Regions from separate parts of the Agrobacterium sp. genome, predicted to be linked through region 2. Evidence: riboswitches for the same ligand, from Rfam matches in the RefSeq annotation. Region 2 holds a riboswitch; each other region holds the start of a gene.
What was found. Region 2 has a riboswitch for thiamine pyrophosphate ahead of thiB (thiamine ABC transporter substrate binding subunit). Riboswitches for the same ligand answer to the same signal wherever they lie in the genome.

Region 1 (9,804 bases), 150 kb from region 2:
TGGGCGACAAGGGATATAAATGCGACTATATTTTTAGACTTCTCTAATATTGTTGTTTTTATTGTAGATCAGGCGTTAAGACGCTTCGATGCAATGATCCCGCGAGGGTTGAGCCAGACACTGGCGCAATGATGGCAAGGTCGATGGCGACAGATATTTCAGAGCGTGCAGGCAGCGATCCGTCCCTTGATGCATTGTCGCTTTCCGGCATTGCCTCGCATGGGGCGGTTGCGCATCCGGTTTCTTTTGACGGGCTCACCGGGATTTTCCATCCGGCGCACAAGCAAGTCAGGCAAGGCCATGCCGTTCTTTTCGTCAGCCCATGGGGCATGGAGGAGCTCTGCAGCCGCAAGTTTCAACGGGTACTGGCCGAGCGGCTGGCCGCCTGCGGTGTCGCTAGCCTTCGATTTGATTATCTCGGCGCGGGTGACGCGCTTGACCCTGATGATGCGGGCCGCGCGGCGGACTGGGTTTCGGATGTGCGCGTAGCGCTCAACTGTCTGAAGCGTCTTTCCGGCTGCACTGAGGTGGTTGTCGTCGCTCAGGGCCTCGGTTGTCTGATAGCGGCACAGGCGTTTGCCGATGTGGCCGAAGCGGGTTCCATGGCGTTTCTGGCGCCTGTCGTTTCCGGCCGCGCCTATCTGCGTGAGTTGGCGATGTGGTCGTCGATGATCGACGATGGTTTAGGCCTTCGGCCCGCGCAGAGGATGATGGAAGCGGGATCGATTGCCGGCATGACCATGCCTGCGGGTGTTGCGGATGCGATCAGGAAGACCAATCTTTCCAATCTCGCGGCTGCTCCGGCGCGCACCATTCTGGCTCTCTCCCGACCGGGCCGCGTGACCGATGCCGATTTCGCCAAACATCTAGCCACGATCGGCGCTAAGGTGGAGGAGGCGGAGTTTTCAGGTTACGACGATCTCGTCTCCAGTCCTACGCTCTCGAAAATATCCGACGATGTGGTCAATCGGCTGGTCGACTGGGTTCTCTCTCAGACCCACGCCGAGAGTGCGGCGATGCCTCTGGAGGATTTCACCCTCAATGCTCCGCAGCGCGGTCGCGGTTTCGTCGAGCAGCCGGTGCAGTTTGGAGATGGCGGACGGCTTTTCGGCGTTTTTTGCGGGCCAGATGATGGGGATGTGGTTTCTTCGGTTCTTCTACTTGGCGCTGCCTATGACCGGCATGCGGGCTGGGGCAGGCTTTCCGTTCAGATGGCCCGAGCATTGGCGCGTGAGGGTGTGGCATCGCTTCGCTTCGACGCGGCCAATATTGCCGACAGCCCTCCGGTCAAGAATGTGCCTGAGCAGGTTCTCTACGATGTCGCGCAGAATGACGACGTGGCTGCCGCACTCGATTTTCTCGGCAAGCGCGGCAAGGGGCCTTTCATTGCGGCGGGCCGGTGCAGCGGCGCTTATCTCGCCTTCAACGGCGCAATCGCCGATGAGCGGATCGGTGCGGTTGTCGCGGTCAATCCGGTGGTCTTCCATTGGCGCAAAGGCCGCTCGGTGGATGAGGCCTTGCATAAACGGCCGCGTTCCTTCGGGGAATACAGCCAGCGCTTTCGCCAGGGCGCGACATTCAAGCGTCTCATCAGCGGCGATGTCGATGTGGCAAGTGCCGGACTGAATATCGTCAAGGCGACGATCAAGAGGCTTTCGACAAAAACGGCGAGGCTGTTCCGCAGGGGGAGCGAGGAAGGGCGTGCCGTTTATGGCGCGTTCGACAAATTGAAGGCGAATGATACCGCCGTCCATCTGCTCTACAGCGACAACGATGATGGTCTGGAGCACTTCCAATATTATTTTGATGCCAATGGCGAAGGGCTATCAGCCTATCAGAACGTGTCGCTGACCATCATTCCTGATGCCGATCACAATCTTTCAACGCCTGAAGCCAGGAAGATGTACATTCATGCGGTGAAGCGGCTTGCCCTAGAAGGAAAATCGCCGGCTGGAACCCAGTGACAGGACCTCTCCGGAAGGCGGGGTTTCGGTCATCGCAGTCTCCGGCATAAGGCCGATTTTTCTGGTCTCGCCAGGGCCGAGATGGAACCAGTTTTCTGCCGGGTGGTAACCCTGCACCTCGACATGGACAGACTGCGCCAGCCGGTCCGCGCCGATTTCAAGAGACCAGTTGCCGCTCGTTTCGCTGAGCGCCACCTGAAGGTTCGCGGCATGCAGCGCCTTTTTACGGCCGAGAGGGAAATGGAACGCGTCGGCGATGACATGTCCTGTCGCAACGTCGCGAAGCCTGGCGACCGTTACATCATGGGACGGGGGGCCGAAACGATAGGCATAGGTCGTATCGAAAAAAGCGCCGAACAAATCTGTTGCGGCAATCGTCTGGCCCTGCCGCGGCAAAAGCGTGAGTGGTCGTTTGGCGTGCACGACAGGTTGCACACCTTCGCGCAGGCAGGTCAGTTCCAGCATGGCTTCAAAGCCGCCGCCGGTCTCGTTGATGAGATGGATATCCAGCCCGTTCGTGCCCTCATCTGAAAGGCCGACCTGAATGGGACGGAACGCCCTTTTCAGTGCATGCCAAACGGATTTCGGCCTGCCGGTCGCATCGATAATGCCCCAGCCTGCGCCGGGAACGAGATCCTGCAGGGTCCAGACCATAGCGCCCTGACAGGAGGAACCGCTGCGCCGCCATTCGGCGAAAGTCGCTTCCATGACCTCGGCCGTCGCGGCCCGGGACATGTCGAGATAAAGGCCGCCATCTTCGCGACGCAGAACATCCGGTTCGACCTCATAAAGCAGCTTCAGATAATGATCGCGAACATCCTCGAAATCCCAGGAGGCGCCACGATCGCGCGGTGCGCGGGCTTTCCATCGTGGATCGTGCACGGCGACGCCGGGAAGATATCTGTCCAGCGTTTCCTGTTCGGGAATATTGGCGAAGGCGAGGCACTCGGCGGCAAAGCGCAGATTGGCGCGGCGCGCATCTTCCAGCGGGCGGCAATAGGCGCCCACGCCGTAATAATGGCCGACCCCGACGTTGGGAAAGAAGGGCAATGCGCCGCCGGAAGGGGAATTGGCGACATAGGCTGCATCTGGCCGCTTCTCGGCGAGGAGTTCCGGCAGGACTTCCTCGGTAAGCGTTCCCTTCCATATCTGCTCTGGCAGGCCGAGCATAGCGCCCTGCTGGTACATTTCACTGCCGCCGCAGAAAACGGCAAGCGATGGAGAAAGCGCGATCGCTTCCAGGAACTGCGAGATTTCCGTCACGATATGCTGGCGCAGGCTCTCGTCCTTTGCCGGGTAATCGAAATTGGCGAGCATGGCATCCTGCCAGACCATGATGCCAAGCTCGTCGCAAAGCGCGAAGAATTCCGGCGTCTCATAGGCCATGGTGCCGCCGATGCGGATCATGTTCATGCCCGCTTCAGCGGCTTTTCTAAGCCATGGTTCATAGTCCGGCCGCGTTCCCGGCAGGCGCACAATATCGGCCGTCGTCCATACCGCGCCGCGGCAGAATACCTGCTGACCGTTCACCTTGAGGCCGAAACCGTTGCCGTCTTCGCCGTGATCGATCTCGACTTGCCGGAAGCCCGTGCGCCCAAGGTGATGTTGCGTGCCGTCCAGCTCGAGAACGACCTCATGCAGAGCCGGCCTGCCATGGGTATGCGGCCACCATTGTTCGACATCGGATATGCGCAATTCGCCGGAAAGCTTGCCGCCCTCGTCCGGAGAAAGATCGGCGCTGTAACCGGCACAGCCAAGCCTTGCCGATTTTATCGGGCGGTTGCTTTGCAGCACGATGCTGACCGTTCCCGTTCCGTCTCCGTCCAGCGAAGACCGGAGCGTGCAGAGCACTCCGTCCTGCCTTATCAGGCTGATGGGTCGCCAGGGGCCGGCGGCGTGGATTTCCGGGCACCATCCGGGCATGTAACCCAGTGCAGTGGTGCGGATCAGCCGCAAGCCCTGCGTATTCATCATTTGCGGCCGCCAGCGGGCGCGGGGCCCGGTTTTTTCAAGTCTCGGCGCAAGCGCCCGGAAGCAGATCGAAAGTTCGTCTGCGCCCGTTAGTTCGACAGGCACTTCCAGCCTTTCGAACATGCTCTGGCTTGCGGCGATCAGCTCACCGTTGAAGAAGATTTCGGCAATGGTGGAGAGACCATCGAAGCGCAGTGTGGCGCGTTCGCGCGTATCGGAAATCATCGTCAGCCGATACCAGGCATCCCTGTCATTGAGGGGCGCTGGAGCAAGGCGGTCGAACTTTTCGGCCGATTCCAGAGCCTGCGCCACGGTTCCGGGCACGGAGACGTGAAGGCTTTCAAGCGATGCGGGAATATCGGAGGGTGTTTCGCAGGCATCGGCGGGCGTCAGCGTCAGCGTCCAGCCTTCGCTCAGCAATTCCTCGCTTTCACCCGGAAGATAGGTCCTCACGCTGCCTCGCTGGCATCAGACAGTTTGGCCGCAAGCGCTTCCATCACGTCATCCCATGCATCCGCCGCCGGATCGAGTACTGACGCGAGCGCATCGAACTTGCGCCGGGTGACGGCGCGGGCAAGCTGGAACTGTACCGTCTTGGTGACTTCGGATATGCGCAGCGCGTGATCCCTCGCTTCAGCGAATTCATTCCTGTCCAGCCACTCGAGATGGCTTGCCAAAAGCTCGAAATTGGCGCCGAGCTGACGCAGCGTGTTGAAGGCATATTTGTGGAAAAAACCGAATGGCCTGTCGGCAACCTTTTCCACCTGTGCCGGAAAGACGCTTGCGAAAGCCCTGACCGGGTTGGCGGAGGGTCGGCGCGAAAAATGAAACTTCAAGAGCCGTTCGGCGGTCTTGCGAATATGCGTCGGCGAAGGATTGCCGTCTGCGAATTTCGCAAACTCCGTATAGGGCAGGAAGGGCGGATCGGTTTCCGCCAGATGATGCTGGAACAGGCCGTCAAAATCTTCGCCTGCAAGATGGAAGAAGCCGGCATTGTGGAAATAGTCGAGTTCACGTTTCGCGAGGTCGAGCCGGTTGATGGCGATGGTGGTCTTGCCGTGTTCTTTCTGGTAGCCCACCCCATGGGTATCGGGCATATAGAAGCTGTCCATCTCGATCAGGCAGATGCGGCCGCGTTCCAGCTGCGCCTCGATATGGTTTTCCACCCTGTCGAAGATCGCAAGTTCGGTGGCGCGAACGCCATAAAGTGCTTCGAGATCTTCCAGCGGCACCTTGAAGAAGGTGAACTGGTCGCCTTCGAAATCCTGTGTCAGGGTGAAACCGAACATGGCTTCCGGGGATAAGCCTTTCGAGGCCAGCACCTCGATCCACAAATCGATGTAGCAATTCGTTTCCGGCCACATTCTCTCGGAGGAATGGAGCGGATGCTGCACATAATTTTGGGGGTCGAGACCGGGAAAAATCTGCCGCATGAATGATCAGCCCCAGAGCGTTTCCACGACCTTCGCAGGCCATTTCTTCACGTCGAGGCCATGATGCGCAAACAGCGCGAGCGCGATGCGCTCAAGGCCGAAACCAACGCAGGCGGTATGGGCGACATCGCCATTGTCGAGGTTAAGACCCCATTTCTGGCCGAAGGCATCCTGGTGATAGTTGAAGCTCATGCAGGCCGTCGGGCTGGTCGTCGATGTGACCGGGATCAGCAGTTCGAATTTCAGGTTCTGGTCGCGCTGGTTGTTGGCGAGCATCTTGCCGGCACGGCCGAAGAACGGATCGTTGGCGACATCGATGGTGACGTCGAGCCCGACTGCTTTCATCATCTCGACGCCGCGATCCATCCAGGTCTGGCGGAATTCGGTGACGTCGGACTCGGTACCCATGCAAACATATTCGCGCATGCGGAAAAGCTGCTGGCGGGCCGGATCCTTGGAGGGTTCATGGCGGAAGCAATAGGACTGGATGTCATAGAGACCGCCGCCGGCAGGTAGCGCGCCGCGCTTGGCAATCGTCGGATAAAGCGGGTAGCAGGCCGCCGGCGTCAGCACGATGTCTGTCGCTTTCTGGTCCTTGGTCCAGTCACCGCCCTCATCCATGGTTTTCAGCAGGCTGACATGGTCGAGTTCGCAGCCGCAGAAGGAGTGGACGCTGCCGGCGAGCTGCGGGAAGCTCTTCATGTAACCGCTCTTTTCGAAGTAGGCGCGGTTGATGCCGGGCGGAAAACGGATCGCTTCGGCGCCATCAGCGCCGCCCGTGCGGTCGATCAGCCGCTCGAATGCGGCAATCACGTCCTCGAACTGGCCGCTGCGTCCATAAAGACCGTCCACACCCGTTTCAATCAGCAGGCCTTCTTCGAACAGTCGATCGAGAAACGATGTTTGCATGTCCATGGTCTTATCCCAAGAGGCTGGTGTCCTGCTTGTGAACCAGCAGGAGATTGGCGGAATTGCCGAGAATGCGGTCGTTGGAAATCATCAGACGGGCAGAATGCGCGTCGCGAAGGTGCCGGCCGAGGCTGTAGGGCGTGCCGTTCTTGTAGCCCATGATGCCGCAGACCAGCATGGCGTGGTCAATGATTTCAAGAATGGTTTCCGAAGAGCAGATCTTCACATTGTTCATCGCGACGGCAAAGGCCATCGACATCAGTTTTTCCGGGTCGCTCTTGGTATCCTCGTAAGCCTTGATGCCGGCGATGATGTTGGATTTCACCACCTGCAGCTTGGTGGAAACCTCCGCAAGGCGGATCGCGCCGGGAGGAGCCGTGCCGGGCGACTTGCGCGCTGCGGCTCTGACGAAAGACTGCGCGCGCAGCACGGCATCCGACGCGATGCCATACCAGACGGCGCTCCACAGGAGATGCGAGCTTGCAAGCATGGATTGCGCTGCGATTTCCGCGAAAGGCTTCGGGAAAATCTGTGCCGCCGGCGCTTCGCCGCGAAACAGGAAACCATCCGAACAGGTACCGCGCATGCCGAGCGTATCCCAGACATGGGTTTTTTCGAGCGTGTACTGGTTTTTCAGAAAGACCGTCATCACCTGATCGGCGGGCGCGGCATCCTTATGGGTGCGCGAGGTGATGAGGATCGCATCGGCATTGCTGCCATAGGAAATGACGGTGGCGTCCTTTTCCAGCCGGCAGAAATCGCCTTCGACCTCGATTGCGCAGATGGAGTTGCGCAGATTGCCGCCGATGCCGCCTTCGGTGGTGGCCGAGCCGAGCAGCAGCTGTTCCGCCGCGACGCGGCTCATGAAGCCCGCATGCCATGCGCTCGCCTCGCCATGTTCCACAAGGCTGGACAGCTTGATGTGGTGCATGGCGAAAATCATCGCGGTTGCGGAACAGGCCTGGCCGAGCCGGGCGCAGATATCGGCGATTTCGTGCAGGGAAGTACCTTCGCCACCGAGCGAAGCGGGGACCTGAATGCCGAGCAGGCGTTCCTGCCTGAGTGTATCAACGGCTTCCTGCGGAAAGCGGCCGGTAACATCGACCTCATCTGCGTGTTTGGCGGCAATTGCTGCGACACGGCCCGCGCGCGCGGACAGCGTTTCATCCTGCGGCGCTACGGTGACGTTCATCAGGCTGCCTCTTTACCATCCAGAATGAGCTTAACGGTGTCTTCAATGGCCTTGATGCTGGCAAAGGACTTGCGGTTCAGCAGATTGTCCGGGAATTCGATATCGAATGCTTCTTCGATGCCGAGCATCAATTGCACCGATGCGAAGGAAGAAAGCCCCGCCGCGTAAAGATCGGCTTCATCTGCAATCGTATCGACGGGGGTTGGAAGCTGGCCGAATTTGGCCAGTATTTCACGTATAGTCGCATTCATTCCGACGTATCTCCCATAAATTTCACATCAGGATGGTTTGTGCTTATCGTTACGTTGCAAACGATAATATTCGCCTAAACCGTTAGGTTAATTACAACTAACGGCAGCATGCGCCATTCCCGCACCTTTGCCAAGCATGGATCGTCGGCCTTGACAAATGCCTGATGGTGTTTTTTGCTGGGGTCATTCACCAGGGGTGTCCCGTCAAGGGGCTGAGATTCTGCTTTCATGCGCAGTGACCCGTTGAACCTGATCCAGTTCATACTGGCGTAGGGACGGTGCAAAGACCTGATGTCGGACGGGCGCATGACGCCGTGTTTCGGCACTTCGGTATTTTCCATCATTCCGGCTCGAACTGGGTCTCCACTGTTAAGCTTTGGAGCCTCAAGATGAATATCGCTGCCAAGAATATCCCGCTTTCCGTCACCACCGGGCCGCATGCCGCCTCCACGAAAATCCACAAATCAGGCATTTTACATCCGCATATCCGCGTACCGATGCGCGAGATCGCCGTCCATCCGACGGCGGGCGAACCGCCGGTGACGGTCTATGATTCCTCCGGTCCCTATACCGACCCTACCCATCCCGTTCTGATTGAAAAGGGTCTGCCGCGTCTGCGTCACGAGTGGGTCGTAGCGCGGGGCGATGTCGAGGCTTATGATGGCCGGCACGTCAAGCCGGAGGATAACGGCTTTGCCACCGGCGAACGGCTGACGCCCGAATTTTCCGTGCGCCACCAGCCGCTCAGAGCCACGGCAGGTAAAGCCGTGACCCAGCTTGCCTATGCGCGGGCAGGTATTGTCACGCCGGAAATGGAATTCATCGCCATTCGCGAAAATCTCGGGCGCGAGGCAGCGAAGGAGAAGCTCGCGCGTGACGGCGAGAGTTTCGGCGCGCATATCCCTGATTACGTCACGGCGGAATTCGTCCGTCAGGAAGTGGCGTCGGGCCGCGCCATCATTCCCGCCAACATCAACCATCCGGAACTTGAACCGATGATCATCGGCCGCAATTTTCTGGTGAAGATCAACGCCAATATCGGCAATTCCGCCGTCACCTCCTCCATGGCGGAAGAGGTGGAGAAGATGGTCTGGGCGATCCGCTGGGGCGCCGATACCGTCATGGACCTTTCGACAGGGCGCAACATCCACAATATCCGCGAATGGATCATCCGCAATTCGCCGGTACCGATCGGCACGGTGCCGCTTTATCAGGCGCTGGAGAAGGTCAACGGCATTGCCGAGGATCTCAACTGGGAGGTGTATCGCGATACGCTGATCGAACAGGCGGAACAGGGCGTGGATTACTTCACCATCCATGCCGGCGTCCGGCTGCACTACATCCCGCTCACCGTCAATCGCGTCACCGGCATCGTCTCGCGCGGCGGATCGATCATGGCGAAGTGGTGTCTGCATCACCACAAGGAAAGTTTCCTCTACGAGCATTTCGACGAGATTTGCGACATCTGCCGCGCTTACGACGTTTCCTTCTCGCTGGGCGATGGTCTTAGACCCGGCTCGATTGCCGACGCTAATGACGCGGCGCAGTTCGCGGAACTGGAAACGCTTGGCGAGCTGACGCAGATCGCCTGGGCTAAGGATTGCCAGGTGATGATCGAAGGCCCCGGCCATGTGCCGATGCACAAGATCAAGGAGAATATGGACAAGCAGCTGAAGACCTGCGGCGAGGCGCCCTTCTATACGCTTGGACCTCTCACCACCGATATTGCGCCCGGTTACGACCATATCACTTCGGGCATCGGTGCTGCGATGATCGGCTGGTTCGGCACGGCCATGCTCTGCTACGTCACGCCCAAGGAACATCTCGGCCTGCCTGATCGTAACGATGTGAAGGTGGGCGTCATCACTTATAAGATCGCCGCGCACGCGGCCGATCTCGCCAAGGGCCATCCGGCCGCACAGGTGCGGGACGATGCGCTGTCGCGCGCAAGGTTCGAGTTCCGCTGGGAAGACCAGTTCAACCTGTCGCTCGATCCGGATACGGCGCGTTCCTTCCATGATGAGACCCTGCCGAAGGAGGCGCACAAGGTTGCGCATTTCTGCTCCATGTGCGGGCCGAAATTC
Region 2 (9,804 bases):
CTGGAACAGGCGCCGGATTTCAACGGTTACGACACCGTGCAGGCCTATGCCGAGGCTGGGCTCGGACCCGGCGACGATCCCTATCGCGTCACCTATCTTCTTGAACATCTCGGCCTCACGGGGCAGGAACATCCGGCAAGCCTTTCCGGCGGTGAGGCGCGACGTGCGGCCCTTGCCCGCGTGATGGCGCCGGAACCTGATATCCTGATGCTCGACGAACCCACCAACCATCTGGATCTGCCGACCATCGAATGGCTTGAGAGCGATTTGCAGCAGACGCGCAGCGCGCTGGTGCTGATTTCGCACGACCGCCGTTTTCTCGAAAAAGTCTCGACTTCGACCGTCTGGCTCGATCGTGGCCAGTCCCGCCGTCTTAATCGCGGCTTTGCCCATTTCGAGGAATGGCGCGACAAGGTGCTGGAAGAGGAAGAGCTGGAGCAGCACAAGCTCGGCAAGGCCATCGAACGCGAAGAACACTGGATGCGTTATGGCGTGACCGCGAGGCGCAAGCGTAACATGCGCCGCGTCGGTGAGCTTCAGGCCATGCGCGCGGAATATCGTGGCCACAAGGGGCCGCAGGGCACGGTGCAGGCGACCGTCACCGAAGGGCGCGAATCCGGCAAACTGGTCATCGAGGCCGAGGCCATCACCAAGGCTTACGGCGAGCGCGTGATCGTCGCGCCGTTTTCGCTGCGTGTCCATCGCGGGGATTGTATCGGTTTCGTCGGCCCCAATGGCGCCGGTAAAACCACGCTTCTGAAGATGCTCACCGGCCAGCTTGAGCCCGATAGCGGTATGGTGAAGCTCGGCACCAATCTGGAGATCGCGACGCTCGACCAGAAGCGTGAGGATCTCAATCCCAACGATACGCTCGCGCATTATCTGACCGATGGTCGCGGCGAAAACCTGCTGGTCAACGGCGAATTGAAGCATGTGACGGGCTATATGAAGGATTTCCTGTTCCAGCCGGAACAGGCCCGTACGCCGATCCGCAACCTTTCCGGCGGCGAGCGCGCGCGCCTTATTCTGGCACGCATCCTGGCGCGGCCGACCAATCTTCTGATCCTCGACGAGCCGACCAACGATCTCGATATCGAAACGCTCGATCTTTTGCAGGAAATCGTCGCTGGATTTTCCGGCACGGTCATTCTCGTCAGCCACGACCGCGATTTCCTTGACCGCACCGTCACCTCCACCATCGCCCCGGTCAATCCGGACCAGCCGGATGGGCGATGGATCGAATATGCCGGTGGCTATTCGGACATGATGGCGCAGCGCAAGGGTGCTGCGGAAGAAAAACGCAAGGCTGAGAAGCAGGAAAAAGCGAAGGCCGCACCTTCGGCCTCCGCGTCGCAGGATCCTTCAAAGGCCAAGGGCAAGCTTTCCTTCAAGCAGAAATTCGCGCTCGAAAATCTTCCGAAGGAGATGGAAAAGGCGCAAGGCGAAATCGCCAAGCGCGAGGAGCGCATGGCTGATCCTAATCTCTTCACCAAGGATCCGGCCACTTTCAACACGCTGGCGAAGGAAATGACGAAGCTGCGTGAAAAGCTCGAGACCATGGAAGAAGAATGGCTGGAGCTGGAGATGCTGCGCGAGGAACTGGAAGGCTGAAGGCCGCAGGCCCCTCGTTTGATCGACCCTCCTTCGGTCTTTGACAGAAAAGCGGAATTGCCGTTCTATGCTGGTTCGTTTGGAGGAGTTGTGAAAATGCGCATGATTTTCGTCAATCTGCCGGTCAAGAATATCGAGAAATCAAGAAGCTTCTTCACGGCTCTCGGTTTCAGCTTCAATCCGGAATATTCTGACGACCGCACGCTCTGCATGATCGTGGAAGAAAACATCTTCGTGATGCTTCTTCAGGAAGGGCGTTTCCGCGATTTCATCAACGGCGACATCGCCGATGCGACGCGCACCACCGAGGTTCTGACCTGTCTCACGGCGGGAAGCCGCGACGAAATCGACCGGATGATCGCAACGGCGCTTGCCTCCGGTGGCAGTGATTGGAAACCCGTGCAGGATCACGGCTTCATGTATGCCGGCAGTTTTCAGGATCCCGACGGGCACGTCTGGGAGCTGGTGCATATGACGGAGCAGGGCTGACGGCGGCCATCTTGCCAAGCAGGGACGACCGGACTACACCATCATCTTGATCTAACGGGGTGTCTTTTGCGCTTGCGTGCAAAAGGCTGAGAGGCTTGCCAACCCGAAGAACCTGATCCGGTTCATACCGGCGGAGGGATTAGACGGCTTCAAGGCAGGCGGCTATTTCCCTTTTTGTTTTGAGGAGATACCCGTGCGCCGTCGTCTTTTCCTGAATTCCCTTGTTGCCGCTTCGCTGTTCCTGCCCGGTCTTGCCGCCGCGCAGGACAAACAGGAACTGACAGTCTATACCTATGAGAGTTTCGTTTCCGAATGGGGTCCCGGTCCCAAGGTAAAAGAAGCCTTCGAGAAGGTCTGCGGTTGCACGGTCAATTTCGTCGGTGTTGCGGATGGTGTGGCGCTTCTTAACCGTCTGAAGCTTGAAGGCGCAGGGTCCAGGGCGGATGTGGTCGTTGGTCTCGACACCAATCTTGTTGCCGAGGCGAAACAGACCGGTCTTTTTGATGTTAGCGGCGTCGATGCGTCGGCGGCCAAGGTGCCGGGCGGTTACAGGGACGATGTTTTCGTGCCTTACGACTACGGGCATTTTGCCGTCATCTATGACACGCAGACGGTGAAGAACCCACCGGCGAGCCTGAAAGAGCTGGTGGAAGGCGACCCCTCGCAGAAGATCGCCATTCAGGACCCGCGCACCTCCACGCCGGGGCTCGGCCTGCTGTTGTGGGTAAAATCGGTCTACGGTGACAAGGCCCCGGAAGCATGGGCAAAGCTCAGGAAGCGCATTCTCACCGTCACGCCGGGCTGGTCGGAATCCTACGGCCTTTTCACCAAGGGGGAGGTGCCGATGGTGCTCTCCTACACCACCTCGCCCGCCTATCATATGGTCGCCGAAAAAACGGATCGTTATCAGGCCGCGGCTTTTTCCGAAGGGCATTATATCCAGATCGAAGTGTCCGGCCTTCTCAAAAACGCGCCGCACAAAGATCTGGCAAAGCAGTTCCTCGCTTTTACGCTGACATCAGGTTTTCAGGATGCCATTCCGGAAAACAACTGGATGATGCCGGTTGCGGCAACGTCCAATCCCCTGCCCGAGGCGTTTTCCAAGCTCGTCGTGCCGCAGAAGACCTTCTTGATGGACCCGGAAGAGGTGGCGAAGAACCGCAAGGCGTGGATCGATGAATGGCTCACGGCCATGAGCATGAATTGAGGAGGAGGCACGCCCGCACATGATGCTGCGTCGCGATTATCGGCGATCGATCATTTTCGGAACGGCGGCTTTTGCCGCCGTTTTCCTGTTCATGGCGCTCGCCGTTGCGGCCCTCCTGTCTTTTGATGCGGGCGCGTCTGCTGCCGGTATCATGGATGCCTATACGCTGCGCATCCTGCGTTTCACGCTTTATCAGGCAACGCTTTCCACCCTTCTTTCCATTGTTCTTGGCCTGCCGGTGGCGCTGGCGCTTTCCCGGCGACGCGAGTTTCCGGGAAGGATCTGGATCATCAGGCTGATGGCGGTGCCGATGGGTCTGCCTGTCATCGTTGGCGCCTTCGGCATCATCACCATCTGGGGCAGGCAGGGTGTTTTGAATACGGCCCTCGTTTTTGCCGGTGCGGATGAACCTTTCAGCATTTACGGCCTTTCCGGCATCCTTATCGCCCATGTGTTTTTCAATCTGCCGCTTTCGGTCCGGCTGATGCTGGCCGGGCTTGAACGTATTCCAGGCGAATATTGGCGCATGGCGGCAAGCCTCGGCATGGGGCCGGTCTCGGTTTTCCGTTTTATCGAATGGCCGGCGGTCGCGCGTCTCGTTCCCGGCATTGCCGGGCTTATCTTCATGTTGTGCGCCACCAGCTTCACGCTCGTGCTTCTTTTAGGCGGCGGGCCGGCAGCCACGACACTGGAGGTGGCGATCTATCAGGCGCTGCGGTTCGATTTCGATCCGCAGCGGGCGATTGCGCTTTCGGTTTTGCAGATTGCCCTCACCGCAATTCTGCTCGGCCTTCTCGCCTTTTTGCCGTCGCCCGAAGCGGAAATCCCTTCGCTTGGTCGTTCCCTTCGCCGTTTCGATGGCAAGAGCATCGGCGCACGTTTGTGGGATGGGGCGGCCATTGTCTTCGCTATTCTGCTGATCGGCCTGCCGCTTGTCGCCATAGCTGTCTCGGGTTTGAGTGCCGATCTGCCGCGTCTTCTGTCTGCACCGATTTTTCTGCGCGCGGCGGCGACCAGCCTTGCAATCGCCGCGCTTTCCGCAGCCCTTGTCGTGCTCTACTGCATGGCGATCATCGGCGCGCGCCAGGCTGTAGGCTCCAGACGGCAGGTGGGGCAGCCTCTGCGCTTGCTCTCCGCCATGCTTGGGGCGGGGTCTTCGTTGGCGCTCTTGGTGCCGCCTGTCGTGTTGGGAAGCGGGTGGTTCCTGTTATTGCGGGTTTTCGGTGATGTCAGCTTCTATGCTCCCGTTCTCGTGGCGCTTATCAATATGTTGATGGCTTTGCCGCTTGCCATGCGGGTGCTGGAGCCGGCCTTCACCAGTCATTTTTTACGCACCGGCCGGCTTTCCGCCAGTCTCGGGCTTCAGGGCCTCACGCGGCTGCGGTTTGCCGATCTGCCGGTTCTGTGGCGGTCGCTGGCCATGGCGTTTTCCTTCGCCATGGCCCTGTCGCTCGGCGATTTAGGCGCGGTTGCCCTGTTCGGCTCGGAAAATTTCGTCACCCTGCCGTGGCTGGTCTATAGCAATATGGGCAGCTATCGCACCAATGATGCCGCCGGTTATGCCTTCCTTCTCGGCATTGTCTGCCTGCTGCTTGCCGCAGGCGGCGTTTCACGGCAATCCCAATCAGCAAGGGCGAGCATATGACAGGCGATGATTTTGCCGTTGAACTGGACAAGGTCAGGCTACGGCTTGGAACACAGGATTTCGAACTTGATTGTTCGTTCCCTAAGGGGCAGATAACCGCCGTTGTCGGGGCATCCGGCTCGGGAAAATCCACGCTTCTCAATCTCGTCGCCGGTTTCGAGGAACCGGATTCCGGGCGCGTGATGATCGGCGGGCAGGACATGACCGCGCTTGATCCTTCGGAAAGACCGGTCTCATCAATCTTTCAGGATAATAATCTTTTCGCCCATCTCGATATCTTCACCAATGTCGCTCTCGGTGTCAGCCCCAGGCTGAAATTGCGGGTGGAAGACCGGCAAGAGATTGAGATGGCCCTCGTCCGTGTCGGTCTTGCGGGTTTCGACAAACGCTTGCCGGGCACGCTTTCCGGTGGAGAAAGACAGAGGGCGGCGCTGGCGCGCGCGCTGGTCAGGAAAAAACCTGTCATGTTGCTCGACGAACCTTTTGCAGCACTCGATCCGGGATTGCGGGCGGGCATGACCTCCCTGCTTCTCGACTTGCACGCCGAAACAAAAAACACGGTGATTATTGTCACCCACCATCCCGAAGACATAAAGAAGCTGGCGCAGCGGGTGGTGTTTCTTGAACGCGGCCGTGTTGTCTATACCGGTTCGACCGCAGATTTCTTCGCCACACAAAATGTGAAGGCGGTCGACAGTTTTCTGAACGGGTGATCGCCTTATTTTCGACGCGTGCCGCTGGCAATCGCTTTAGATGACTTCAATGGCGCTAATTTGCACTTGCCAGTTTCAAGTTGTTGCCCGAGAAAAGATGGGAATTATTGCGTTCTTCAGGAATATTCCGGACTTGATGGATCGTTTTTACCGTTTTGGCATTCATCGCCCGTTGGGGCGAATCTGTTATTCTGGTCTGCAATTAACGGATGATCAGGAACGTTAGGGGCAGGCATAGAGAATGAGAAATAGCATGACTGCACAGTGGAGGCTCTTCTCCCGTTCAGGCCTTCGCCGTTCGGGCAGGATGGCTGCCGCCTGTTCCGTGCTGACAGCGTCTGCGGTGTTCCTGTCGTCGTGCCAGTCTCTCTTCAGCCCGGCCTACCAGTCCACCTTGCGTCCCTCGGATAATCCGCAGACCGTGGAAGAAGTGCAGAAGAATGATCCCCGCGCCCAGATGGGTGCGCGCGAGCATCCGCGCATCGTGGCGAGTTATGGCGGCGAATATCGTGACGCCAAGACGGAAAGGCTCGTCGCCCGCATCGCCGGCGCGCTGACGGCGGTTTCGGAAAATCCGCAACAGTCCTACCGCATCACCATCCTGAACTCGCCGGCCATCAATGCCTTTGCGCTGCCGGGCGGATATCTTTACGTGACGCGTGGGCTTCTGGCGCTTGCCAACGATGCTTCGGAAGTGGCTGCCGTGCTTTCGCATGAAATGGGCCATGTCACCGCCAACCATGGCATTGAACGCCAGCGCCGGGAAGAGGCGGAGGTGATTGCCAGCCGCGTGGTTGCCGAAGTGCTGTCGAGTGATCTCGCCGGCAAGCAGGCGCTTGCGCGCGGCAAGCTGCGGCTCGCGGCCTTTTCGCGTCAGCAGGAATTGCAGGCGGATGTGATCGGCGTGCGGATGCTGGGCGAGGCCGGTTATGACCCCTTTGCCTCGCCGCGTTTTCTGGATTCCATGGCGGCCTATGCGCGGTTTTCCTCGGCCGATCCTGAAAACGACCAGAGCCTCGACTTCCTTTCCAGCCACCCCAACACGCCGCAGCGTATCGAGCTTGCGCGCCGTCATGCCCGCGCCTTCGGCCAGGACGGCCAGGTCGGGGATCGTGGTCGCGAGTGGTTTCTGGACGGCATAGACGGCCTGCTTTATGGCGACAGCCCGCAGGAAGGGTATGTCCGGGGCCAGACATTCCTGCACGGAACGCTCGGCATTCGTTTCGATGTGCCGGAAGGTTTCGTCATCGACAACAAGGTTGAGGCCGTTCTGGCGACGGGGCCGGGCGATATGGCCATCCGCTTCGACGGCGTCGCCGATCCGAAACAGACAAGCCTTGCCAATTATCTGACCAGCGGCTGGGTTGCCGGCCTGTTGCCGGAAACCGTCAAGGAAACCCAGATCAACGGTCTGGAGGCTGCGACGGCGCGGGCAAGCGCGGATAAATGGGATTTCGACGTGACCGTCATTCGCGTCGGCCAGCAGATATTTCGTTTCCTGACGGCCGTGCCGAAGGGCAATACCCAGCTCGATTCCATCGCCAACACATTGCGCACCAGCTTCCGCAAGATGACGCCGCAGGAAATAGCCTCGCTGAAGCCGCTCAGGGTGCGGGTGGTGACGGTGAAGCCCGGTGAAACCGTGGCGACGATGGCGGCGCGGATGATGGGAACCGACCGGAAGCTGGACATGTTCCGCATGATCAACGCCATGAGCGCCACCGCCACAATCCAGCCCGGGCAACGGGTGAAGATCATTTCGGAATAAGCTTGCGGCCTCCTATTCGCCGGTTGCCTGCGACAGGTAGGCGTGAACCAGTGCGATCATTTCCCGCCTGACTTTGGGCGACTGCAGCTCTCCGCGGCGGGCGGCATTGTGAATGATGCCGTCAATGGCATCCGATACGATCCGCGCTGCGGTTCCGCTTTCGACCTTTGAACCGGCTGTCATATGTGCCGCGATCGCTGCCGCATAGAGACCGAGATATTCCTGTTCGAAAGCGCTGTTGGGATCGTTCGTTCCTTGGTGGCTCGGCGCATCATCCAGAAGGACCTTGTGAAGGCCGGGATGGATGCTGTGGACCCCGATCATGCCGGTCACGAGCTCTTCAACGAATCTAGCGAGCGATTGCCGCTTTTGCGCGATGCTCTTCATGATGGAGAGACAGTCCTCGAGGTGACGATGGCGTACCGCTTCCACGATCGAAACCTTGTCCGGGAAATATTGATAGAGCGAGCCGATGCTGACGCCGGCCGTTTCGGCGACCCTGTTCGTGGTAAAACCCGCCCAGCCGTGATCGCTTAAAATGCGAGCCGCCGCATGGATGACAGCATCGACCGTTGCCCTGGAACGCTCCTGACGCGGCTCCTTGCGCATCTCGGTTTTCCGCTTTGCAATGCGAGTAGACAAGGCATCCTCCATGACGAAAATATAAACATAGTGCTCACATTTTTCAGATGTAAAGGATATTGTCATGAGGGATTTGCTCAGGAGCCTGCTCGGCTATCACGCATGGGCGAACAGGGACTTGTTCGAGAAGCTGCAACAACTCGATCCCGTCCAGAACGCATCCGAGCGGCAAATGGCAATTCGGCTGATCAATCATTATTACGTGGTCGCAAGGATTTTTTCGGGCCATCTCACCGGAGCGGCGCACGGTTTTCTCTCCGACAATACCGAGGCAACACCGCAGCTGGATGATCTTGCGAAGGATGTCGCTGCTCTGGATGGCTGGTATCTCGACTACATCGGGAAAACATCACCGGCATCGCTTGGCGAATTTGTCGCCTTCACCTTTACGGATGGTGACAAAGGTTACATGTCCCGTGCCGAGATGATCTCGCATATGGTCCTGCATGCCGGCATTCACAGAGGGGAGGTCGCGCGTATTCTGAGCCAGCTCTCCATCACGCCGCCCTGGGATACTTTTGCTGTGTTTCTGCACGGCACGCAGCCGCAACGGCGTTTGCAGGGGGCATAATAAAAAGCCACCCGCCCCTGTGTGGGACGGGTGGCTTTCCTGAAACGATGGTGTCAGGAACCTATTGCCACTCGCGCACGTCGACGAAATGACCGGCGATCGCCGCCGCTGCTGCCATGGCAGGGGAGACGAGGTGGGTGCGGCTCTTATAGCCCTGGCGGCCCTCGAAATTGCGGTTCGAGGTCGAGGCACAGCGTTCGCCGGGCTTCAGGCGGTCGTCATTCATGGCAAGGCACATGGAACATCCCGGTTCGCGCCATTCGAAACCGGCTTCGAGGAAAATCTTGTCGAGACCTTCCTTTTCCGCCTGTTCCTTCACAAGACCGGAGCCGGGTACGATCATTGCCGAGACCGTGGGGGCGACCTTGCGGCCGTCGACGATTTTCGCCGCCGCGCGCAAATCTTCGATGCGGCCATTGGTGCATGAGCCGATGAAGACGCGGTCGATGGCGATATCGGTGATGCGCGTTCCGGGCTTCAGGCCCATGTATTCCAGCGCACGCCATTTGGAGGTACGCTTGTTTTCTTCCTCGATATCATCCGGATTGGGAACGATCCCTTCAACGGAGGTCACGTCTTCCGGCGACGAGCCCCAGGAGACGATCGGCGGCAGATTGGCCGCGTTCAGTACCACGACCTTGTCGTAATGTGCGCCTTCGTCGGACTTCAACGTTTTCCAATAGGCGATGGCCTGTTCCAGCGTTTCGCCCTTCGGCGAGCGCGGCTTGTCTTTGATGTAATCAAAGGTGGTTTCGTCAGGTGCAATAAGACCTGCGCGGGCTCCGCCCTCGATGGTCATGTTGCAGACCGTCATGCGGCCTTCCATGGAGAGCGAACGGATCGCCTCGCCGGCAAATTCGATCACGTGACCGGTACCGCCAGCCGTGCCGATCTCGCCGATAATGGCGAGGATGATGTCCTTGGCGGTAACACCATCCGGGATTTTGCCGTCGACACGCACCAGCATGTTCTTGGCCTTTTTCTGGATCAGCGTCTGGGTCGCCAGAACGTGCTCCACTTCCGAGGTGCCGATGCCATGCGCCAGTGCGCCAAAGGCGCCGTGGGTCGAGGTATGACTGTCGCCGCAGACGATCGTCATGCCCGGCAGGGTGAAACCCTGTTCGGGGCCGACGATGTGAACGATGCCCTGGCGCTTGT
Region 3 (9,804 bases), on a different contig from region 2:
TCAAGGCATCGGGCGATTTCCACCTAATGCTGGCCTCGCTTGCCGGCAATGCCATTCTGGAAAAATTCATGGACGAACTGGTCGCCCGCTCGTCGCTGGTGATCGCGCTTTATGGCCGCTCGGGTGTCTCGAGCTGCGGGCACAATGATCATGCCGATCTCTTGGATGCGCTGGAGGTAAAGGATGCGGCAAAGGCTCGTGCGCTGATGTTGCAGCATCTCGACCACATCGAGGCCGACCTTGACCTGCGCATGATGGAAGGTCTGGCACTGAAGGATGCGCTGGCGCTCTGATTGACCGCCCATCCCCGTCTAGAGGGGCGGGGATGCGCGGATTAATCGCGTGTCAGGCGGCGTAACGGCTGATCGCCAGATCGTGCGTATCTATCTCGGGCTTGTTCCCGCTGATGAGATCGGCAAGCACCCGTGCGGAGCCGCAGGACATGGTCCAGCCGAGCGTGCCGTGGCCGGTATTGAGATAAAGATTGCTGTATCGGGTAGCGCCGATGACAGGCGTACCATCCGGCGTCATCGGGCGCAGGCCGCACCAGAATTTCGCCTGGGTCTGGTCACCAGCCCCGCCGAACAGGTCTTCCACCGAATGAGCCAGTGTTTCCTGCCGCGCGGCCGGCAAATCCTTGCTGAAGCCGGCGATTTCAGCCATGCCGCCGGCGCGGATGCGTGAGCCGAGCCGCGTGATCGCCACCTTGAAGGTCTCGTCCATGACCGTGGAGACGGGCGCGCGCTCCTCCTTCACGATCGGAACCGTGATGGAATACCCCTTCACCGGGTAAACCGGCAGAGTAAGGCCAAGCTGGCGCAGGAATTGCGGAGAATAGCTGCCGAGTGCGGCGACGAAAATGTCAGCCTCCACCAGTCCCCGGGTGGTTTCCACCGCCTTGACACGTCCCGCTTCAACGATGGGGCGCATGATGCCGGTATCGTAAAGGAAGGTAACGCCGGCTTCTTCGGCCATGCGGGCAAGTTCGGTGGTAAACATGAAGCAATCGCCGGTCTCGTCGCCCGGCAGGCGCAGGCCGCCCACGATCTTCTCCTTCGCCGGCGCGAGGCCGGGTTCGATGGCGGCGCAGCCGTCGCGGTCGAGAATTTCGAAAGGCACGCCGCCTGCCGTCAGCACGTCGACATCCTTGCCGATGGCGTCGAACTGCTTCTGGGTGCGGAATACTTCGAGCGTGCCCTGCATGCGCTGGTCATATTCGATGCCGGTCTCTTCACGCAGGGCCATCAGGCAATCGCGGCTATATTCGGCGATGCGCACCATGCGGCTCTTGTTGATCGCATAACGCGCCGAGGTGCAGTTGCGCAGCATCTGGCTCATCCAGCGCCAGGCGGCCGGGTCGGCCGTCGGGCGGATGATCAGCGGCGCGTGTTTCATGAACAGCCATTTCATCGCCTTCATCGGAATGCCGGGTGCCGCCCATGGCGAGGAATAACCGGGGGAAACCTCGCCGGCGTTGGCGAAGCTGGTTTCCAGTGCTGCGGCCGGCTGGCGGTCGATCACCGTCACCTTGTGTCCGGCTTTGGCCAGATACCAGGCGGATGTCACGCCGACGACGCCGGCTCCGAGGATAGTGACGTTCATGATCGTCTCACTTGTGATTGACTGATGTTGAAGCAATGGCCGGGGTTTCACCCGGCTGAATGTAACTGCGGCGATAACGGCGTCCGAGGCCTGTCAGGATCTCATAGGCGATCGTGCCCGCATCGTCGGCAATGTCTTCCAGCGTCTGGTCTGGCCCGATCATCTGCACGAGACTGCCTTGCGTCAATGCGTCTTCGGGCAGGGCGGATATGTCGAGAATAATGCTGTCCATCGAAACGCGGCCCGCAATCGGCAGGCGCACGCCGTTATACCACGCCGCGCCGCGATTGCTGAGCGAACGCGGCAGGCCATCAGCGTAACCGGCCGCGATTGTCGCAAGGCGCGTCGGACCGGCTGCCTCGAAAGATCCGCCGTAACCGACCAGCGAACCGGCTGGAACAGTGCGGGTCTGGATGACGGCGAGGTCAAGACGAACGACCGGCTTCATCGGGTTGGGGCGGGCAACAGAGGGGGCGCCGCCATAAAGCGCGATGCCGGGGCGCAGGAGATGATTGTGGTAATCATTGCCCAGAAAGATGCCGCCGGAGTTGGAAAAACAGACCGGTACATCAGGGAAAGCAATGGCAGCTTTGCGCATCACCGAAAGCTGAGCGGCATTGGAGGCATGGTTCGGTTCGTCGGCGCAGGCGAGGTGGCTCATGATGAAGGCGATGTCGATACCATCAAGCAATTGCGGCTGCGAGGCGAGGACTTCAAGCTCTTCGGGGGAAAGGCCGAGACGGCACATGCCGGTATCGATCTGCACCGCGGCGGCAAGCCTTTTGCCAAGCTTCTTGGCATGGCCTGACCATTGAGCGATCTGCTCCAGTGAGTTCAGAACCGGGGTAATGGCCATGGCCGCGCAGGAGGTCTCATTGCCAGGCTGAAGACCATTGAGGACGAAAATCCGCACTTCTGCCGAAAGTCGGAGCCTGAGCGCCAGCGCTTCATCGATATGGGCGACGAAGAAATTGCGGCAACCGGCCTCGAACAGGGTCTGCGAGACGATATCCGCACCCAGGCCATAGGCATCGGCCTTGATGACGGCCGCCGTCTGCGATGCTGGCGCCATCGCCGCGAGGGTCAGATAATTGTCGCGCAATGCGCCGAGGTCGATGGTCAGATGACCGCTTGCACCACCGGCTGCCTGCTGGCGGCTGATCTGCATATCCATGTCGTTCACCCTCATTTTTATCTCATGAGGGTATTGCAACGATTATCGAATTTCTTGGCGATTGTTCGAAGGAAATGCGATAGAGTTCGTAATCACGCAATTTTCTTTTGCTAATTGGAATCTTCTATGTCGTCCCTCGATGCGACCGACCGCCATATCATCCGTCTGCTTCGGCTCAATGCCCGCATCAGCAATGCCAAGCTTGCTGCAGAGGTCGGACTTTCGGCATCCGCCTGCCTTCGCCGGGTCGATATTCTCGAGCGGGAAGGGATTATTCGCGGGTACACGGCACTGACCAGCGGTCTTGCCGGCGGCGAGGTGATTTCGGTCATCGTGCAGATCACGCTGGATCGGCAAACGGAGGATTTTCTCAACCGTTTCGAAAACGCAGTGCGGCGATATCCGGAAATCCGCGAATGTTATCTGATGACGGGCGGCTCGGATTATTTTCTGCGCTGCGAGGCGGAAAGTGCGGGGGATTTCGAGCGTATTCACAAGGAAATTCTGTCGAAACTGCCGGGGGTTTCGCGCATTCATTCGAGTTTTGCGATCCGGAATGTGCTGGCGACGCCGAAGGCGCGGTAGTTGCATTTTAAAAGCGGCAGAATATGCGGCCACCCCCCTCTGTCCTGCCGGACATCTCCCCCTCAAGGGGGGAGATCGGGTAGGGGTTCTGTTTCATTCCCACGCTATTCTTGCAACGCGCGATACGTTTCTAATTGTATGGTGGGCCACAGCCACTTGTCGATCTCCCCCCTTGAGGGGGAGATGTCCGGCAGGACAGAGGGGGGTAAGCCCCGCACTCTGCACTAACTCCACCACCGATAAAAATGATGCACCGGCCCCCGCCCATGTCCAACGGCAAGCCCCCGCCCGGCATCGAGCGCCCCGCTCAGATACTCCTTCGCAAGCCCCACCGCTTCCCGCAACTCACAACCCCTGGCAAGATAAGCCGTGATCGCCGCCGCCAGCGTGCACCCCGTCCCGTGGTCATTCTTCGTCTCCACCCGTGCCACGGAAAGCGCCTGCATGGCGCCGTCCGCAAACAGATAATCCGTACTCTGCGGCCCCTCACCATGGCCGCCCTTGATGAGCACGGCTTTTGCACCCGCTTTCAGGATCGCCTCAGCCTGACGGGTGATCTCCTTCTCCATGGTGGCCATCGGCGTGCCGGTCAGCAACGCCGCTTCCGGCAGGTTCGGCGTGACGATGGCGGCGAGCGGCAAAAGCTCGCGCCGCAATGTCTCGATGGCATCTTCATGCAGCAAACGGTCGCCTGACGTCGCCACCATGACCGGATCCAGCACCACCGGCTGTGATTGCTGCCGAAGCCGTTCGGCGATGGCGGCGATGGTTTCGATCCGCGATACCATGCCGATTTTCACCGCATTGACGGCAAGATCGGAGAATACCGCCTCCATCTGTGCGACGATGGTGGCGACGGAAATATCCTCCACCGCGGTCACGCCTCTGGTGTTCTGGGCGGTGATGGCGGTGATGACGCTGGCCGCATAGGCGCCAAGCGCTGAAAAGGTCTTGATATCAGCCTGGATGCCCGCGCCGCCGCCGCTGTCGGAGCCGGCAATGGTCAATGCAATTGATGTCATGGTTGTCTCGCTTTCAGCGTGGCGTCAATTGCGGAGCGGAAGTCCTTGGCCGCACTGGCAATATCGGCCGCACGAAAAATGGCGGAAATGACCGCGACACCATCCGCACCCGCCTTGATGACGGACGGTACACGCGCAAGATCGATGCCGGCGATGGCGCCCACCGGCATATCAGGTCGCCATTCCCTCAAAAGGGCGCGTAGCGTCGCAAAACCGTCGATGCCAACGGGCTTGTCCGGATTGACCTTGGAAACGGTTTCGAACACGCCGCCAATGCAGGCATAGTCGACGGGCATGGAAGCTGCCCGTTCGGCATCGGCACGGTTCTTGACGGTAAGGCCGATGATCGCCTTTTCACCGAGAATGCGCCTTGCGGTCTTTGCATCCATGTCGTCGGCGCCGAGATGCACCCCGTCCGCGCCAGAAGCGAGCGCCACATCCACACGGTCGTTGATGACAAGCGGCACGCCGGTGCCGGCGATGGCCTCATGAATGGCGCGGGCGTTTTCGATCATTTCCCGCGTAGAGCCGTGCTTGTCGCGATATTGCAGAATGGTCGCGCCGTTGAGTGCGGCGGCGAGAGCAAGCTCCGGCAGCGGTGCGACATCGCTAAGGCTTGCGTCGACCAGCGCGTTGAGGCGGTAATCAACCTTGTTCATGCTCGATCCTCGCGTGATTGATGATGTCCTCACCGGAAATTTCGGAAAGCGCATCCAGAAATGCCGGTTCGAATGTGCCGGGGCCTCCGGCGCGTCTGGCGGCGAGTTCGGCGGAAACGCCTGTCACGGCAAGGGCAGAGGCCGCCGCCGTCAGTGCGTCTTTTTCCACTGCCATGAAGGCGGCGATGACGCCGCCCGAGAGGCAACCCGTGCCAGTCACCTTCGCCATCCACGGATGGCCGTTGACGATCCTGACGCTGCGGGTCGTGTCGCTGAGGTGATCCACAGGCCCTGTCTCGATCCTCACTACATCAGGCACATCGCCGATCAGGCTCATTTCGGCGTGATTACCGCGCACGATGGTCGGGGAAAGTGCGATGAGTTCGCGCGCGAACTCCAGTCGCGACGGTGAATAATCGCAATGCACGGGGTCGACGATCCACGGCTTGCCGGAGGCATTGGCGATCTCTATCGCAAGCCGGATGACCTTGCGCCGTTCGGCATCCAGTGTGCCGAGATTAACGGTCAGTGCATCCGCCTTGGCCACGAAGCTCTCGATTTCCTCGAGCGAGGTGGTCATGGAAGGAATTCCACCGACGACGGTGATGCCGTCTGCGGTGAATTTCTGCACCACGGTGTTCATCAGGCAATGCACGCGCGGGCGCGTCTGCCGCACGCGCTCCAGAATTTCGGCGGCCTTTGCCGCTGTCGGATAAGTCGTCGTCATGGCTGTTGCAGCTCCACGGCGATGTCGCCCGCCGCCGGCGCCTGCTTGATCAGCTGCATCTCCTGCATGAAAGCGCCGAAACGTGCATAGCGGGTGCGGTCGAGTGCGGCCGGGCGCTTGGCGAAACGCGGCAGCGTGTCGAAGAAGGCCTGCTTGTTCAGCGCGTCATCAAGGTTCGGATAGGCCTTGATGAAAAGCTGCCAGGATTCCTGCGGGTGGTTGGTGATGAAGATCGCGGCCTGTTCCACGGCGGAGAGGAAACGCGGCAGGCGGCTGTCCTTTACGAGATCGCGATGGGTGACGAAGATCAGCTCGTCATAGGCCGGAACGCCATGTTCCTCGGGAAAGAAGGAGCGGCCCTCATGTCCCTCGAGCTTCATCTGCGTCAGCTCGAAATTGCGGAAACCGCCAAGCGTGGCATCCACCTTGCCAGCGATCAGCGACGGCGAGAGCGAAAAATTGACGTTGATGAGTTCGACATCATCCTTCGTCAGCCCGTCCTTTTCCAGCATGCGCTTCAGCATGGCATCTTCGAAGCCGGATACGGAAAAGCCGACCTTTTTGCCCTTCAGATCCTTCAGGCTCTTGATCGGCCCATCGGCGAGAACGGTGACGGTATTGAGGGGCGTTTCGACCAGCGTGCCGAAACGCACGAGTGGCAGGCCGGCGTCGTGGTCGAGATAGAGGTTCGGCTGGTAATGCACGCCAATATCGGCCTGTTTTGCCGAGACGAGACGCGGCACGGCGGAGGGGTCTGCGGGCGGAACCAGTTCCACCTCCAGCCCGGCATCGGCAAACAGGTCGCGTTCTTTTGCAATCACCATCGGCGCGTGATCCGGATTCACGAACCATTCGAGCAAAACGGTGAGCTTGTCGGCCGCCTGGGATTGCATGGGCGCAAGCACGCTTGCAGCCGCGACGACGAGGGAAAGAAGAGTTCGTTTCATGGTGCCGAAAGTCTCCGCAAATATCTGAAAGGAGTGGTGTGTTCTGTTTCTTTGGCCCAGGGGGCGAGATGGGCTGTCGAGAGATCGACGATAAGCCGCAGCAGCACCGCCATGACCGCGAGAATGGCCATGGCGGCGAACATGGTGTCGGTCTGCATCCGGGCATTGGACTGGATCATCACAAATCCGAGCCCTGCGGATGCGCCCACCCATTCGCCGATGACGGCGCCCAGCGGAGCGAGCGGCGCTGCCACCCTCAGGCCCGAGATCAGCGACGGGAGCGCCAGCGGCACACGCAACCGGGTGAGGACCTGCCAGTGGCTCGCCTTTGTCAGCGAAGCGGCGTCGAGGATGGCGCGCTCCGTGCGGTTGAGGCCGTCAGTGAAGGAGGACGCGACCGGAAAGAAGATGATGATCGCCGTCATGACCACTTTCGAGGCCATGCCGAAACCGAACCAGAGGACGAGAATGGGGGCGAGCACGAACACCGGAAAGGCCTGCAACACCAGAACCATGGGCCAGACGAGGCGGCCGAGGCGCGGGATGGCGGCAATGGTGAAGGCGACGAGAATGCCGGCGGTGATTCCCGCCGCAAGCCCGAGCGCCATTTCGCTGAAGGTTACCAGAGCCTGTCCGAGCAGGAAGCCGGGCTGGCGCAGGAAAGCGCCGGCAACATCGGCGGGCGATGGCAGGATATAGCGGGGTGGCGAAAATAGCCACGTCCCCGCCTGCCAGAAAACCAGCAGAAGACCGACACCGTTCAGCGCATGGGTGGCACGCATGGGCCGGACCTCAGACGCAAACGCACCATGTGCGAAGGGCGGAACGTTTCAGCATCATCATTCGTCTCCAGATGTGACAATCACGGAGATCAGGGCAAAGCGGAGAAGAGAAAGGGCAGCGCCCCTCGGGCGCGACAGTTCCGTTCCTACGCCGGCATGACCCGGATCAGGTTCAAGGGTCCGGCTCAACGCCATCTCAGCACCGTCTGGTGCTCCCCTCGGAAGAGTTTGTTTTGTAAGTCAAGTTTCATAAATGTCAACGTCCCGCCGCCGATCCGCCGTCAGGCGCGATCGCGGGTACCCGTATCCATCTGCGTATTAGTTATTGAGGAAATTAGATTTATCGAAAATTAGTTATCTCTTGAAACTGCCTTTCAATATTGTACGACTAATTTGGCCCCGGGAAAGATGATTGGGGGCGAATTTGAAGAACTTCTGGCAGGATAAATCGGGAAATTTCGGCATTCTCAGCGCCTTGTTGATGGTGCCGCTGATTGGCGCCGCCGGCGTGGCCCTTGATGTGACGCACGGCATGGCCGTCAAATCAGACCTGCAGATGGCGGCGGATGCTGCGGCGCTCGCGGTGGTTGCCGATACGTCGGCGAGCGTTCACAAGGCAAAGGAAATGTCGAGTGACGGCGTCATTACGCTTGGCGGCGATGAGGCTTCCGCATTCTTCGAAAGCAATGAGAGGGCCAATCCCGACTACAAGCTCCTGTCTCTCGACGTGTCGGTGATCAAGCGCGGTAACGCCATCGAATCGTCGGTCAGCTTCAAGGCATCCATCGGCACGAAGCTTTCACGGGTCCTCGGAGAGGATCTCATCACTGTTTCGGGCAAGGCGACCGCCAAATACGAGACGGAAACATTCAGCGACTTCTATGTGCTTCTGGATAACACTCCCTCGATGGGCGTTGGCGCCACGCCGGCCGATGTCGCCACCATGGTTGCGAATACGAGCGACAAATGCGCTTTCGCCTGTCACATCGTGACAAACGGGGTGGTGGACAAGAACAGCTATTATTACAAGGCCAAAAGCCTCGGAGTGACGACGCGCATCAATGTGGTCGCAAAGGCCACGGCGAGCCTTATGGACACGGCGAAGTCCAACCGCAAAAGCAGCAATCAATATCGCATGGCGGTCTACACTTTCGGAGAGAAAGCCGAAGATACGAAGCTGCTCGAGGTCGTTCCCTTGACGTCGGACCTGGCGACCGCGAAGAAGAAAGCCGGTGAAGTCGACCTGATGTCGATCCCAAAGCAGGGATTTAACAACGACCAGCAGACGGATTTCGACCGGGCACTCACTCAGATCGGCGACAAGATCGGCAATTCTGGCACCGGGGCGAGTTCGGCCAGCCCCGAGAAGATTATCTTCTTCGTTTCAGACGGTGTCGGCGATAGCTACAAGCCATCCAGCTGCACCAAAAAGACGACCAGCGGCCGCTGTCAGGAGCCGATCGATATCAAATATTGCACGAAGCTGAAGGAAAAGGGCTTCCGGATCGCCGTGCTCTACACCACCTATCTGCCGCTGCCGACCAATGACTGGTACAATAGCTGGATCGCGCCCTTTCAGCCGGAAATCGGCGCACGCATGCAGCAATGTGCTTCTCCAGGACTGTTCTTCGAAGTCAGCCCGTCGCAGGGCATCAGCGACGCGATGACCGCCCTCTTTAAAAAGGCCATCACATCACCCCGCCTGACGGGGTGATGGAGAACGAACCCGCTATCGTTCAGCCGATGGTGCGAAGTTTTTCAAACAGCTGCCGCTGGCTGCTATCGGCACGGTAGAATATCGCCGGCTCGCCGAGCGGCGCTTCGACGGTAATGTCTCGTCCGCCGCGATAATGCGCGCCGCTCCACAGATGCACCCATTCGCCGTCGCCCGGAAGATAGAGCGAACGTTGCGTTTCTCCGGCTTTCCAGACCGGTGCGACAAGCATGTCCGCCCCGTAGAGGTAGCAGTCCTGAATTTCGTAGGTCTGCCGGTCATCCTCATAATGCAGGAAGAGGGGGCGTTGCACCGGCAGGCCCGACTCTGCAGCCTCGGCGGAGAGCGACTTCAGATAGGGGGCGAGCGCGACATAGATGGATGTCATACGGGCGAAATGGGCAAGAACCGCCTCATCCTGATCGATCTGCAGATTGTCGCGCGGGCGGTTGCCCTCATGGGTGCGCATGACCGGCGTGAAAGCCGCCATCTCCGTCCAGCGCATGATGAGTTCAGCAGTCCTGACATTGCCGAACAGGCTGGTGTAACCGCCGATGTCCGAGTGGTGATAGGCATTGCCCATAAGGCCGGA

Region 1: it holds a riboswitch for thiamine pyrophosphate, as region 2 does, so the genes downstream of both, thiC (phosphomethylpyrimidine synthase ThiC) here and thiB (thiamine ABC transporter substrate binding subunit) in region 2, are expected to answer to the same signal.
Region 3: it holds a riboswitch for thiamine pyrophosphate, as region 2 does, so the genes downstream of both, AC5I5B_RS09655 (ABC transporter permease) here and thiB (thiamine ABC transporter substrate binding subunit) in region 2, are expected to answer to the same signal.

The regions. Positions count from the first base shown of each region.
Region 1 is NZ_JCABZP010000016.1:350,645-360,448, forward strand. It holds gene AC5I5B_RS20935 (alpha/beta fold hydrolase) at 144-1,964, shown strand; gene AC5I5B_RS20940 (glycoside hydrolase family 2 protein) at 1,932-4,388, opposite strand; gene AC5I5B_RS20945 (DUF1839 family protein) at 4,385-5,368, opposite strand; gene AC5I5B_RS20950 (amino acid--[acyl-carrier-protein] ligase) at 5,375-6,283, opposite strand; gene AC5I5B_RS20955 (acyl-CoA dehydrogenase family protein) at 6,288-7,469, opposite strand; gene AC5I5B_RS20960 (acyl carrier protein) at 7,469-7,720, opposite strand; TPP riboswitch at 7,903-8,014, shown strand; gene thiC (phosphomethylpyrimidine synthase ThiC) at 8,110-9,804, shown strand, end outside.
Region 2 is NZ_JCABZP010000016.1:196,536-206,339, forward strand. It holds gene AC5I5B_RS20230 (ABC-F family ATP-binding cassette domain-containing protein) at 1-1,611, shown strand, start outside; gene AC5I5B_RS20235 (VOC family protein) at 1,708-2,100, shown strand; TPP riboswitch at 2,146-2,256, shown strand; gene thiB (thiamine ABC transporter substrate binding subunit) at 2,294-3,307, shown strand; gene thiP (thiamine/thiamine pyrophosphate ABC transporter permease ThiP) at 3,327-4,952, shown strand; gene AC5I5B_RS20250 (thiamine ABC transporter ATP-binding protein) at 4,949-5,665, shown strand; gene AC5I5B_RS20255 (M48 family metalloprotease) at 5,973-7,433, shown strand; gene AC5I5B_RS20260 (TetR/AcrR family transcriptional regulator) at 7,446-8,042, opposite strand; gene AC5I5B_RS20265 (DinB family protein) at 8,140-8,646, shown strand; gene leuC (3-isopropylmalate dehydratase large subunit) at 8,708-9,804, opposite strand, start outside.
Region 3 is NZ_JCABZP010000011.1:138,634-148,437, reverse strand. It holds gene AC5I5B_RS09695 (GntR family transcriptional regulator) at 1-293, shown strand, start outside; gene AC5I5B_RS09690 (D-amino acid dehydrogenase) at 346-1,602, opposite strand; gene alr (alanine racemase) at 1,610-2,776, opposite strand; gene AC5I5B_RS09680 (Lrp/AsnC family transcriptional regulator) at 2,903-3,361, shown strand; gene thiD (bifunctional hydroxymethylpyrimidine kinase/phosphomethylpyrimidine kinase) at 3,586-4,383, opposite strand; gene thiE (thiamine phosphate synthase) at 4,380-5,042, opposite strand; gene AC5I5B_RS09665 (hydroxyethylthiazole kinase) at 5,029-5,769, opposite strand; gene AC5I5B_RS09660 (ABC transporter substrate-binding protein) at 5,766-6,716, opposite strand; gene AC5I5B_RS09655 (ABC transporter permease) at 6,713-7,498, opposite strand; TPP riboswitch at 7,625-7,727, opposite strand; gene AC5I5B_RS09650 (pilus assembly protein TadG-related protein) at 7,923-9,212, shown strand; gene AC5I5B_RS09645 (alpha-glucosidase) at 9,235-9,804, opposite strand, start outside.